2 regions of the Pseudoalteromonas sp. NEC-BIFX-2020_002 genome follow, and region 2 is predicted to be linked to the other one. Evidence: predicted binding sites of a transcription regulator. Region 2 holds the regulator's gene; the other holds the start of a gene.
What was found. The regulator LexA, encoded in region 2, represses DNA repair genes until DNA is damaged. The targets are predictions, from matches to a motif close to TACTGTATNNNNATACAGTA.
Positions count from the first base shown of each region.

Region 1: a site for LexA is predicted at 2,988-3,007, ahead of uvrD (DNA helicase II). Genes of this name have one in related genera too.

Region 1 covers NZ_JABEPJ010000020.1:65,166-70,898, reverse strand. Annotated here, with positions in the region: gene HJP15_RS18420 (GNAT family N-acetyltransferase) at 1-780, opposite strand, end outside; gene uvrD (DNA helicase II) at 758-2,923, opposite strand; gene HJP15_RS18410 (hypothetical protein) at 3,234-3,452, shown strand; gene HJP15_RS18405 (YacL family protein) at 3,558-3,926, shown strand; gene HJP15_RS18400 (peroxiredoxin-like family protein) at 3,957-4,586, opposite strand; gene HJP15_RS18395 (dUTP diphosphatase) at 4,710-5,333, shown strand; gene yrfG (GMP/IMP nucleotidase) at 5,330-5,733, opposite strand, start outside.
Region 2 covers NZ_JABEPJ010000019.1:35,015-40,747, forward strand. Annotated here, with positions in the region: gene hmpA (NO-inducible flavohemoprotein) at 1-11, shown strand, start outside; gene HJP15_RS17755 (endonuclease) at 194-847, opposite strand; gene HJP15_RS17760 (hypothetical protein) at 1,050-1,760, opposite strand; gene HJP15_RS17765 (hypothetical protein) at 1,969-2,349, shown strand; gene HJP15_RS17770 (PaaI family thioesterase) at 2,327-2,788, opposite strand; gene lexA (transcriptional repressor LexA) at 2,967-3,584, shown strand; gene coxB (cytochrome c oxidase subunit II) at 4,003-5,145, shown strand; gene ctaD (cytochrome c oxidase subunit I) at 5,145-5,733, shown strand, end outside.

The DNA.
Region 1 (5,733 bases), on a different contig from region 2:
TAGGTTGGCGAGTTGTTTATTTTGTGCTTGATAGGTGAGCTCTCGCTCTATTGCAAAGTGTTTAAAGCAGCTGTGCAAGGCATTAAATTGTTGTGAGCAAATGAGTATTTTTTTGCCTATTAATTTTGCGGCTGCAAGGCCCAAAGAGGCGGATTTTCCACGGCCGCGATCTGCACTGATTAATAATGGTCTATTGGCCCTTCCTGTCGCTGTTTTAACTATTTGATCGATACAATATTGTTGTTCAGTTAAGTCTATTTTACCAGCTAGCTGACTCGTGTTAGGTGATTGCTGCCAGCCTGTCTGTTGGCTCAAATGCAGTAATAGATCGTTACAGAGTAAACGTGCGAAGCGTTGGTTAAAATAACTGTATTGTTGCTGCGTTTCAAATGATTGAAACGCAGTAAGTGCAGGGTCGCACCAATGGTGTAACTCATTAAGCTCAGGTAACAGTAGAATAAACAACCCGCCAGTCTGGACAGTGCCACTGAGGGCTGCAAACTTATCAGGTACTAACCCACTAAACCCATCATAAATAACATGTTGAAATTCTTGGCCGAGAATCTGGTGAGTATGTTCGGGCCAAACACTGTTTGTGAGATCAGGACTGTTTGATAATACTTTTACATGCGGGTTGTTAAGTTGGTTGAGTAATTCATTAGCTTGCTGATAACACCAATTTTGTTCGCCAGTAATTAAGAGCAACTGCCTATGCTTAGCATAGGCAAGTTGCGTTAGAGTATTTTGTAGTAGCGAGTTAAATAGCTTGTAGTCGTGCATAAACAGTTACTAACCACTTACTACCAAAATCATCAAAATTCACTTGTACGCGAGATTGTGCACCACTACCTTCATAGTTAATAACTGTTCCCATACCAAACTTTGCATGTAATACATGTTGGCCTAAGTTAAAACCACTTTCTTCAAATGTGGCATGACTTACTGATGAGCTAAAACGTCCTGATGCAGGTGGGCGTGATACTTGTGTTTTAATGCGAATTTCTTCAATGCAATCCTCAGGCATTTCGCGTAAAAAACGTGACGGGCTGTGATATTTTTCTTGCCCGTAAAGGCGGCGAGTCTCGGCGTGACTGATATACAGTTTTTCCATCGCACGAGTCATGCCTACATAACAAAGGCGACGTTCTTCTTCTAAGCGACCTGACTCCTCATTACTTTGTTGTGAAGGGAACATACCTTCTTCAACACCCACCATAAATACCAGTGGAAACTCTAGACCTTTCGCTGAGTGTAAGGTCATCATTTGCACCGCATCTTCGTGCTCTTGTGCTTGACCATCGCCAGACTCGAGTGAGGTGTGCGCTAAAAAACCTTGTAAAGGAGAGCTATACTCTTCATCTTCTGGCAGCTCATATTGGCCACAGGCACTGATCAGCTCCTCTAAATTTTCTACACGAGCGCGGCCTTTTTCACCTTTTTCAGCCTGATACATCGCCATCAAACCTGATGTTTGAATCGCGTATTTGGCTTGCTCTTCTAACGTGAGATCGCTAATTTTATCTTCAATATGCTCTACTAGTTCAACAAACTTAGTAACAACGGTTGCTGCGCGGCCTGATAAATGTTGTTGCTCAACAATCGCTTTAGCGGCGTACCACAATGGTAATGATTCGCTACGGGCACAGTCGCGTATATGGCTCAGGGTTTTATCACCTATACCACGGGCTGGGGTGTTAATTACTCGCTCAAAAGCGGCATCGTCTTGGCGATTACCTACTAAGCGTAAATATGCGAGTGCATCTTTAATTTCTTGACGTTCAAAGAAGCGCATACCGCCATAAATGCGGTATTTTAAACCTTCTTGGAGCATAGCTTCTTCGAGAACGCGTGATTGTGCATTACTACGGTACAAAATAGCGGCATCTTGCAGGGCGTTCCCCGCGTTCAACCAGCTGCGTAATTTACTACTAACAAAGCGTGCTTCATCTAATTCGTTAAAGGCAGCATAAACTGAGATTGGCTCACCATCATTACCATCAGTCCAGAGGCTTTTTCCCATACGATCTGAGTTATTTTGAATGAGTGCATTAGACGCTTTTAGAATGGTAGCAGTAGAACGATAATTTTGTTCTAGGCGAATAGTTTCGGCCTTAAAGTCGGTTAAAAAACGTTTAATGTTTTCAATTTTAGCACCACGCCAGCCGTAAATACTTTGGTCATCATCGCCAACAATCATAATACTATTAGTGTCGCCTGCCAGCAATTTAAGCCATGCATATTGAATAGTATTAGTATCTTGAAACTCGTCAACTAACATGTGGGCAAAGCGTTGCTGGTAATGACGAAGCAAGGTGGGGTTATTTTTTATAACTTCAAAACTGCGTAGTAAAATTTCTGCAAAATCGACTAAACCGGCACGGTCACATGCTTCCTGATAAGCGGTATACACTTTTAACATCATTTGTTCGTTGATGTCATAAGCTTGAATATCTTTAGGGCGCAGGCCTTCGTCTTTTTTGGCACTGATATACCAACCAAACTGTTTAGCAGGCCATTTTTTATCATCAATATTCATGGCTTTTAATAAGCGCTTGATCATGCGCAGCTGGTCGTCAGAGTCTAAAATCTGAAATGCCTCTGGCAAATTAGCTTCGCGATGATGGGCGCGTAAAATACGGTGTGATAGGCCATGGAAAGTACCAATCCACATTCCACCAACAGGAGCTTGAAGGGCTTCTTCAACGCGAGAGCGCATTTCTTTAGCTGCTTTATTAGTAAAGGTTACCGCAAAAATACTGTAAGCCGAAGCTTGCTCAACTTGCATTAACCACGCGATTCGATGAACCAGTACTCGAGTTTTACCAGAGCCAGCACCAGCGAGCACCAACATATTTTGTAGTGGAGCAGCTACGGCATCCCGTTGTTTGTCATTTAAGCCATCGAGTAATTCTGAAACGTCCATCATCACGCCTTTTCAATCAATATTGAAGGCAGTATAACAGGTGTTTTTGTTAGGCTAAATAAAATACTGTTTTTATAAACAGTTAATTTAAAAAATGTTCTTTATTCTATTTAGTGAGTTTTTTAGCTAAGCTATCATGCGCATGATAATGTTGCCGTAGTAAATTTGACTTATATTTAGTGAAAATAACGATTTTGGTAAAAAGAAATGATGCTATGTTATTTTAAGTTTTTGATTTTAATCGGTTTTAATAATTGGCATGATGTGTGTAAGTATCTAATAAGAAATTAAATTAATAATTGAGGTTAACATGGCAGATCAAGGTTCTGGCGGTAATGTAATTGCGGCAATTTGTAATATCTTTTTTCCAGGTTTAGGGCAGTTGGTGCAAGGACGTATTTTGTCGGCTATCTTTTTTGCACTAGCCATTATTATAAGTTATGCGCTTGTTTATGTATTAATCGGTTTTGTACTAGTACCTATTATTTACTTATGGTCGATAATTGATGCCGCTCGCTATAGATCATGACGTTAGAAGTTAATAATAGCGCCCTTTGGCGCTATTATTGTTTTTGGTGTTGTGCTTTTACAATTTGGGTATAATTGCATAATTATAGGTTCATAAGTGATATATATGGAATATCAATTTATACGCGATCCAATCAGTGGCCTGCGCATTAAAATTAGCAGCGAACATGCAGTAATAGGCCGTTGGCTTAACGAAGAAATTGGTAAAGAAAAAATAGCCATGGTACAAGCATTAATAGCATCAGTTGCAAGTAGCTTTGAGCCATTGACTTTAAAAGGGCAAGAAATTGATTTGCTCTTAAATAAAGACGAAGCTATTTTTGAAGCGCACGCATTACACCAAGATTCTGAAGATTTAATCGCATATCAAGACGATGAGCTAATGCTTGAAGAAAATGGTTTAAGCAGTGGTTGTGGGTTTGAAGACTTTATTGATTTGATTAATTCATGGCAAGAATTTACTACAGGAAGGTAAGCAGAGCATAGGCTCTGCTATTTGGCTATATTACTGCTCAGACACTGATTTAACAGCAGCAAGTAATAAATTTTCGGTCAGACGTACTTTATAGTTAGGGTTAGCGTATTGAAAATGCACGAGCCCTTTTTTATCTACCACAAATACCGCAGGCACAGGCAGTGCAACTTTAGCTTTACCATCAAGGGACACAAAATTCACCCCTAGTTTATTACGGTAAATAGTCGCTGTTTTATCATCTAAATAAAATGCAAGGCCAAGCGCTTGGCTTAAGGTAAGGCTATCGTCAGAAAGTAACTGATAATTAGGGGAGTCAATTTTACTCTCAGCGAGCTTTTCAGGACTGTCTGGTGAGATTGCAATAATTTGTGCACCTAATTCAGCTAGTTCAGCTTCTATTTTTTGTATACTCGCAAGTTGCTTTGAGCAATACGGGCACCAGCCACCTCGATACACTATTAACACCGTTGTTTTTTCTGCAAAACGCTTAGTAAGATCAACATTGTGACCATCTTTATTCTTTAATGTTGTTGCAGGTATAGTCAGTCCAGGCATCAGTGGGCTGACTTTTTCAGCTGCTGAGGCAATATTCGTTGCGGTTGCAGCTGATACCGATGCTGTTATAAGCATAGAGCAAGCAAATAAAATAGGTTTTAGCATGTAATTCCCTTGGTAATTTTTGAAACGTGCGGCTTAGATGACAGACTAGCAAGATAAACAATTTCATCAAACTTAATTTATCTGTATTATTAGCAGTAATTAAATAGAGTAACTGGGATCGAAATGTCTGCCAATTTAAGTAAACTAGTAGTGATGCTAGAAATGCAAAATGCCATGAATACTAAAGTACATGACCAATGGTTTAGCCAAGGGTTTGAGTGGAATCGTGCTATTTGGGTTGAATGCGCTGAAATGCTTGATCATTACGGTTGGAAATGGTGGAAAAAGCAAACTCCAGATACCGAACAAGTTATTTTAGAGCTTGTTGATATTTTTCATTTTGGTTTATCGCTACGCATTGATGGTAAAACTAGTTACTTAGATTTAGCTAAGCAACTTGAACAACAGTTAAGTGCACCGCAGCAAGCTGATGACTTCAAACAAACATTAGAAATTCTAGCGGCGTCAGCTGTTGCAGATAAAACCTTTAACGCTGCTGCATTCGCAGGTTGCATGGTGCAAATAGGTATGGATATTGATGATTTATACCGTGGTTATGTAGGTAAAAATACGCTTAACTTTTTCCGTCAAGATCATGGTTACAAAGACGGTAGCTATATTAAAGAATGGCATGGACAAGAAGATAACGAGCATTTAGTTGAAGTAGTTAAAAGCCTTGATACTGAACATGCTGATTTTGCAAAGCTTGTATACCAAGGCTTAGAGGCGCGTTACCCTAAGAGTTAAGGGTGGACGTGGCTAAAATCAGTAATATTTAAATAGTCACTAATTTCATTGTGTGGTTGCTTGCTATCAGGGTTTGCAACCGCCAATAAATGACCAATACCAAACTCTTTCGCGGCTTTTAACACACTTAAACTGTCGTCAATAAATAGCGTTCGTTGTTTATCAAACCCTAAATCTGCATGTACTTGTTGCCACAAACTTTGATGCTCCTTACTTACACCGTATTGATGAGTAGACACCACACCATCCAAATAATTATCAATGGCTGTTTTTTCGAACTTTAAAATAACACTTTCAGGGTGCGCGTTGGTCAATAAAATAAGCTCTTTACCAGCTTGGCGCAGTGCAGTTAAAAAAGCAGGCACATCTTCACGTACTTTAATAAGGTGCTGTGTTTGGC
Region 2 (5,733 bases):
AAGATCTTTAACTGGCCTGAAATTAGGTCGGGTGCTTTATATATCCAAGTCACCTCAAGACGCTTGCATCTTGAGGTGACTTGGCTAGAAAATATAAAAGTACCCTTTATAAAGCTTAATATTGCGGATTTAATAAAGCGAGTTTACGCGTCAATATTTGACTTATTGCGAGTTAGCCCAATCAACCGTTTACCTATAACTTGGTGTTGCTGATTTTTTGGGCTAATTCTTGATGTTGCCATGCGCTAAATAGTTTTTGTTGTTTGCTCGAAATTTTTAATCCATACGTTTTTTGCATATAAAAATAAGCATCTGCGATACGTTTTCTCGAGTAAAGAGGGGGTTCAACTACGCGTTGTTTAAAGTCGACCTTTACTTGGCAACGGCCATATTGGCTAGCATCCCCCGCTATCATTCCAAATCGATAATTAGAGCGATCTGCATTTATTTCACCAATGGCTGGCGCGAGGTTATGTATATCGGCTTCCATCTTACGAAATTGAGCACTGGTTTTAACGCAATTTTTTCGCCCGCCATCTTGCCAGCATTGTAGTTGGTGACCAAATTCCCATGCAGGTACAATGTGCTCCCACTCAATGCGTACAGCGCGTGCATTTGGTTTTCCTGAGCGGGTTATTGCATTACGCGGTACATAACCGCACTGAGTTGGATCGGGAACGAGCTTTTTACCTTGGCGTTTTATGTCGCAGCCACAATAAATGCTTTTAGCGTCGGTAGGTAATGTTTTGATTAAATGCCTTTTCGCTGTAGAAAAGCGAGTAAATTGCTCGGCATTAAGGTTAAAACTAAACAGCGATGCCAATAAGGCAATAATAAAATACGGCATATCCAATCACTTAAGTGAACTACAGGAGGGCGTATTTTAGAGTTATTATTCAATAGCGTAAATCAGCTGAACGGACGAGCTTAAGTACTTAATAATTAAACTAATGTATATTTTTATAGATCAGAAAGTTTACATTGCATATTTTTATATGCAATTTAGTCGGCGATGGCGTGTGGTTATCGCCATCACCATTAAGAGAATTTTATGTGCGAGTTCGTTTACGTCGAGGCAACCTGAAGTTTTGTAGTAGTAAAATAAATCCAGTGATACAAAATAACACGCTACAGGCAGAAAAACTGATCAGTAATGGATTATTAAAGTCTTCTCGTTCGTCGTAATCCATAATATGTAGCATCCAAAAAAAGTCAAAAATACGCCAAATAGTACTGCGTACAGTAATAACGTTTCCATTATCTGCTGATAGATATAACGTTGTGCTAAAGGTGTCGTCAAAAGTTACTTGCCAAATATTTTGTTTATAACCCACTTCACGAGGGCCTGTTGTTAGTATTACAGCATTATTAACTTTTGCTTCTATTAATAAATGAGCGTAGGCATTTGCAATAATTTGGGTTTTACTCGGTGCTAAAAGCGGGCGCCCAGTAAGGCCATTAAAGCTATGCTCACCTTCGCTGTTATTCACTGTAATTATTGGGGTGGTTAAAAAATGACTATAAGTTATTTGAGTTGGCTGTGGAACTTGCAAGACAATATTATCAAGTGAGGTAGGGTAATCGGCTTGATTAAATGGGTTATTAATTGAGCGTGCTGCAAGATGCTTACCGTGCACTTTTTCAAGAGGGATTGCGCTCATTACTAAACCACCTAACAACCAGGCAAAAATTTGAATTGCTAGTAAATACCCGAGCCATTTGTGAAATTTACGAGCGTGTTTAAAAATGCGTTTATTCATATTACTACCTGTTTGTTATTATTTTTCAGCGCGGTATTTTATAAGCTATACTCGGTTTGCCAATGTGGCAAATTGTCGCATGTAGATTTTAGCTTAGATAAAACGTTGAATTATGTATCTTGAGGTGACTTGGGGATAGATTATTTGGTATAAAAGCAAAAATAGGTTAAAGTTTGCATTGTTTTTAATGTGAGATAAAAGAGAAATAATGTCGGAAATTCAATTTTTAAATGTAGATCTTGAGCTTGAATCCAAACAAGATATTAGCCTGTTAGTTGCAGACTTAAAAAAGAGTGCTGTGGTTTTACATTATGATAAAGATGAGTACCGACAGCTTGCACGCATTGAATCTAAAGGAGAAGTAACCTCTCCTGATAAGGCGATTAATCACTTATGCGAGTTAATAGAGTCGTGTTCGCGTGCAGCATTAAAACAATGGTTATCGTGCTCAAAGCGTACTTTTGATCTTGGCTTTGAATCAGGTACCTCGCCAAAGTGCTTTAATCAAGCATTACAGGTTGATACCTTGTTACGCATATCTGCAATAGGTGCCGGTGTTGAAATTACTATTTATCCTGTTCAGAGCTAATTTTACGCTCAACAACTGCTGCGGTCATCCTCGATACGCAGCATAATTCACCTCGGCTGTTGGTTATTTTTACTTCCCATACAGATGTTCGCTTACCCAAATGCAGTGGCTTAGCTATTGCTGTTAACGTGCCATTACGTGATGCTTTTAAATGGTTCGCATTGATCTCTTGTCCAACGCAGTAAAAGTTTGTGAAATCGACCACAAAATTAGCGGCATAACTGGCGACGGTTTCAGCTAAAACAACATTAGCACCACCGTGCACTATTCCCATTGGGTTATGATGCTCAGGGATGGCTGGCATAGTTGCAACGAGGTAATCGTCACCAATTTCACTAATCTCAATGCCCATGGTTTTCATTAATGTGCCTTGTCCATTTATACCGTTATCAAGACTTTTGCATTGTTCAAGGGTGATAGGTTGATACCAAATACTCATATGTCCATATTCTCCAATGGGTTTAAATTTACTTTATACTTTTTAACATTCATATCGGTAACTTCATACTAATAAATTCAATCAATATTTATGGTTTTATTTAAGCCAATTTAAATTTGCGATTTTCATATAACTGTATATACTCACAGTTAAATGTACTGTATGGAAACCCAGTTGTATGCGCCCATTAACGAATCGCCAAGCTCAAATTCTCGAACTTATTAAAGCTTTTATCAAAGATACAGGCATGCCACCAACGCGTGCAGAAATTGCGCAGACGCTAGGTTTTAAAAGTGCAAATGCGGCAGAAGAGCATTTAAAAGCACTTGCTAAAAAAGGTGTGATTAAAATGAAACCTGGTGCAAGCCGAGGTATTCAACTGGTTGAAGAAGATGAGCCAGAGCAACTAGGTTTACCGCTTATTGGTAGGGTGGCCGCGGGTGAACCTATATTGGCTGAGCAACATGTTGAAAGCCATTGCCAAGTTGATCCGCTGTTATTTAAGCCAGCTGCTGACTTTTTACTGCGTGTACAGGGCATGAGCATGAAAGATATTGGCATTATGGATGGTGACTTATTAGCTGTACATCGTACTCAAGTGGCTGAAAATGGCCAAGTAGTGGTGGCACGTGTTGATGATGATGTAACCGTTAAGCGTATTGAAAAAGCTGGGAAAAAAGTTTTCTTACATGCTGAAAATGATGACTTCTGCGCAATTGAAGTTGATCTAGAGCATGAATCTTTCAATATAGAAGGTTTGGCTGTTGGTGTTATTCGTAACGCCGATTGGATGTAATAACTTTTTCATAGAGTGGCATCAAATAGCTGAAGTTTGATGCTTTACATTTTTTAACCCCTAATATATTAGAACCCACACTTGTAAGTACCATTCAAAGCCTTATTACCCCTACTTATCCACTGCTTTTAGCTATTTAATATTACCTTCCTTTGGAAAATAACGCGCTGATTTTTAGTTGTTATTTTTGCAGTAAAATAAAATTTAATTGCCATTAAAACTTGCTAATTGTTCATTTTTTAACTAATTGGTTAATACACTGTATTAACAATTGCTCTTTAATGAGTGTGTTTATGCCTGTGGTATAAATAAATTGTTAACTTTCAGTTAAAATAACAATAAACGAATTGGCGCGATTTAATAGCAGTGCCGCCTTTTCGCTTTGCATTTTTGCAATAGCATTCAAAGGAGTCGTCACATGGGTAAACTGAGCTCTACCTTGTGGCTTATATTGTTTGTTCTACCGCAGCAAGTATTGGCAAATAGCCAATTTAATATGCGAAAGGGCGTAACAGATATAAGTAATGATGTTTATCAACTGCACATGACAATATTTATTATATGTTGTGTGATTGGTGTAATTGTGTTCGCGGTTATGTTTTGGGCACTAATCCATCACCGAAAATCAAAAGGGGCAAAACCTGCCCAATTCCATGAAAGTACAAAAGTAGAAATCCTCTGGACGGCAATACCATTTGTAATCTTAATCGCTATGGCGGTACCCGCTACTAAAACTCTAATTTCGATGGAAGATGCCAGCAAAGCAGATTTGACCATTAAAATTACGGGGTCGCAGTGGAAGTGGCATTATGAATACATGGGTGAAGACGTTGCTTTTTACTCTATTCTATCAACCCCTCAAGATCAAATTTCCAACCAAGCAGATAAAACAAACACCTATCTACTTGAAGTTGATAAACCATTGGTATTACCTATTAATAAAAAAGTACGTTTTTTGATGACTTCAGACGATGTTATCCACTCTTGGTGGGTACCTGATTTTGCTGTAAAAAAAGATGCAAACCCTGGCTTTATCAATGAAACGTGGACCAAAATTAATGAAGAGGGAATTTATCGAGGTCAGTGTGCTGAGCTATGTGGTAAAGATCATGGTTTTATGCCTGTTGTTGTTGAGGCTAAGTCTGAGCAAGCGTTTACCGATTGGTTGCAACAAGCGAAGCAAGCCAAAAAAACGGCAGCAGCAGCAGATGCAGCCCTGCTTGACCAAACCCTCCCTAAAGAGGAGTTAATGGTGTTGGGAGAGCAAGTGTATATGGCTAGTTGCGCCGCATGCCATCAACCAACAGGAATGGGTTTACCAGGTGTATTTCCTGCGCTCAAAGGTAATCCTGTGGTGTTGGGGGATATTAATGATCATATTGATGTGGTGATTAATGGTCGCCCAGGTACTGCGATGCAAGCATTTGTTAAGCAGTTATCAATTAAGCAATTGGCAGCTGTCGTTACCTATAAACGTAATGCATGGGGTAATGATACTGGGGATGTGATTCAACCGAGTCAAATACAAGCCGCGATTGATGCAACTTCGGAGGCTAAATAATGAGTAGCGTAACAGAGCAACAACATAATGAAGCTGGGCATCATGACGGCGGACATCATCACCCTGCAAAAGGGTTTAAGCGTTGGTTGTACACAACTAACCATAAAGACATTGGCAGCTTATATTTAATTTTCTCGTTGACCATGTTTTTAATTGGTGGCGCGATGGCGATGGTTATACGCGCTGAGTTGTTTCAGCCGGGGCTACAATTAGTTGATCCTCACTTCTTTAATCAAATGACTACAGTACATGGCTTGATCATGGTATTTGGTGCTGTTATGCCTGCTTTCACAGGGCTGGCAAACTGGATGGTGCCCTTGATGATCGGTGCGCCAGATATGGCGTTACCTCGAATGAATAATTGGAGTTTTTGGATTTTACCATTCGCGTTTTTAATTCTATTAGCCTCATTATTTATGCCTGGTGGTGGCCCTGCATTTGGTTGGACATTTTATGCACCACTTTCTACTACATACAGTAACGATAACACCGCGTTTTTTGTGTTTGCTGTGCATATCATGGGAATTAGCTCAATCATGGGAGCAATCAATGTCATTGTGACCATTGTTAATATGCGAGCTCCAGGTA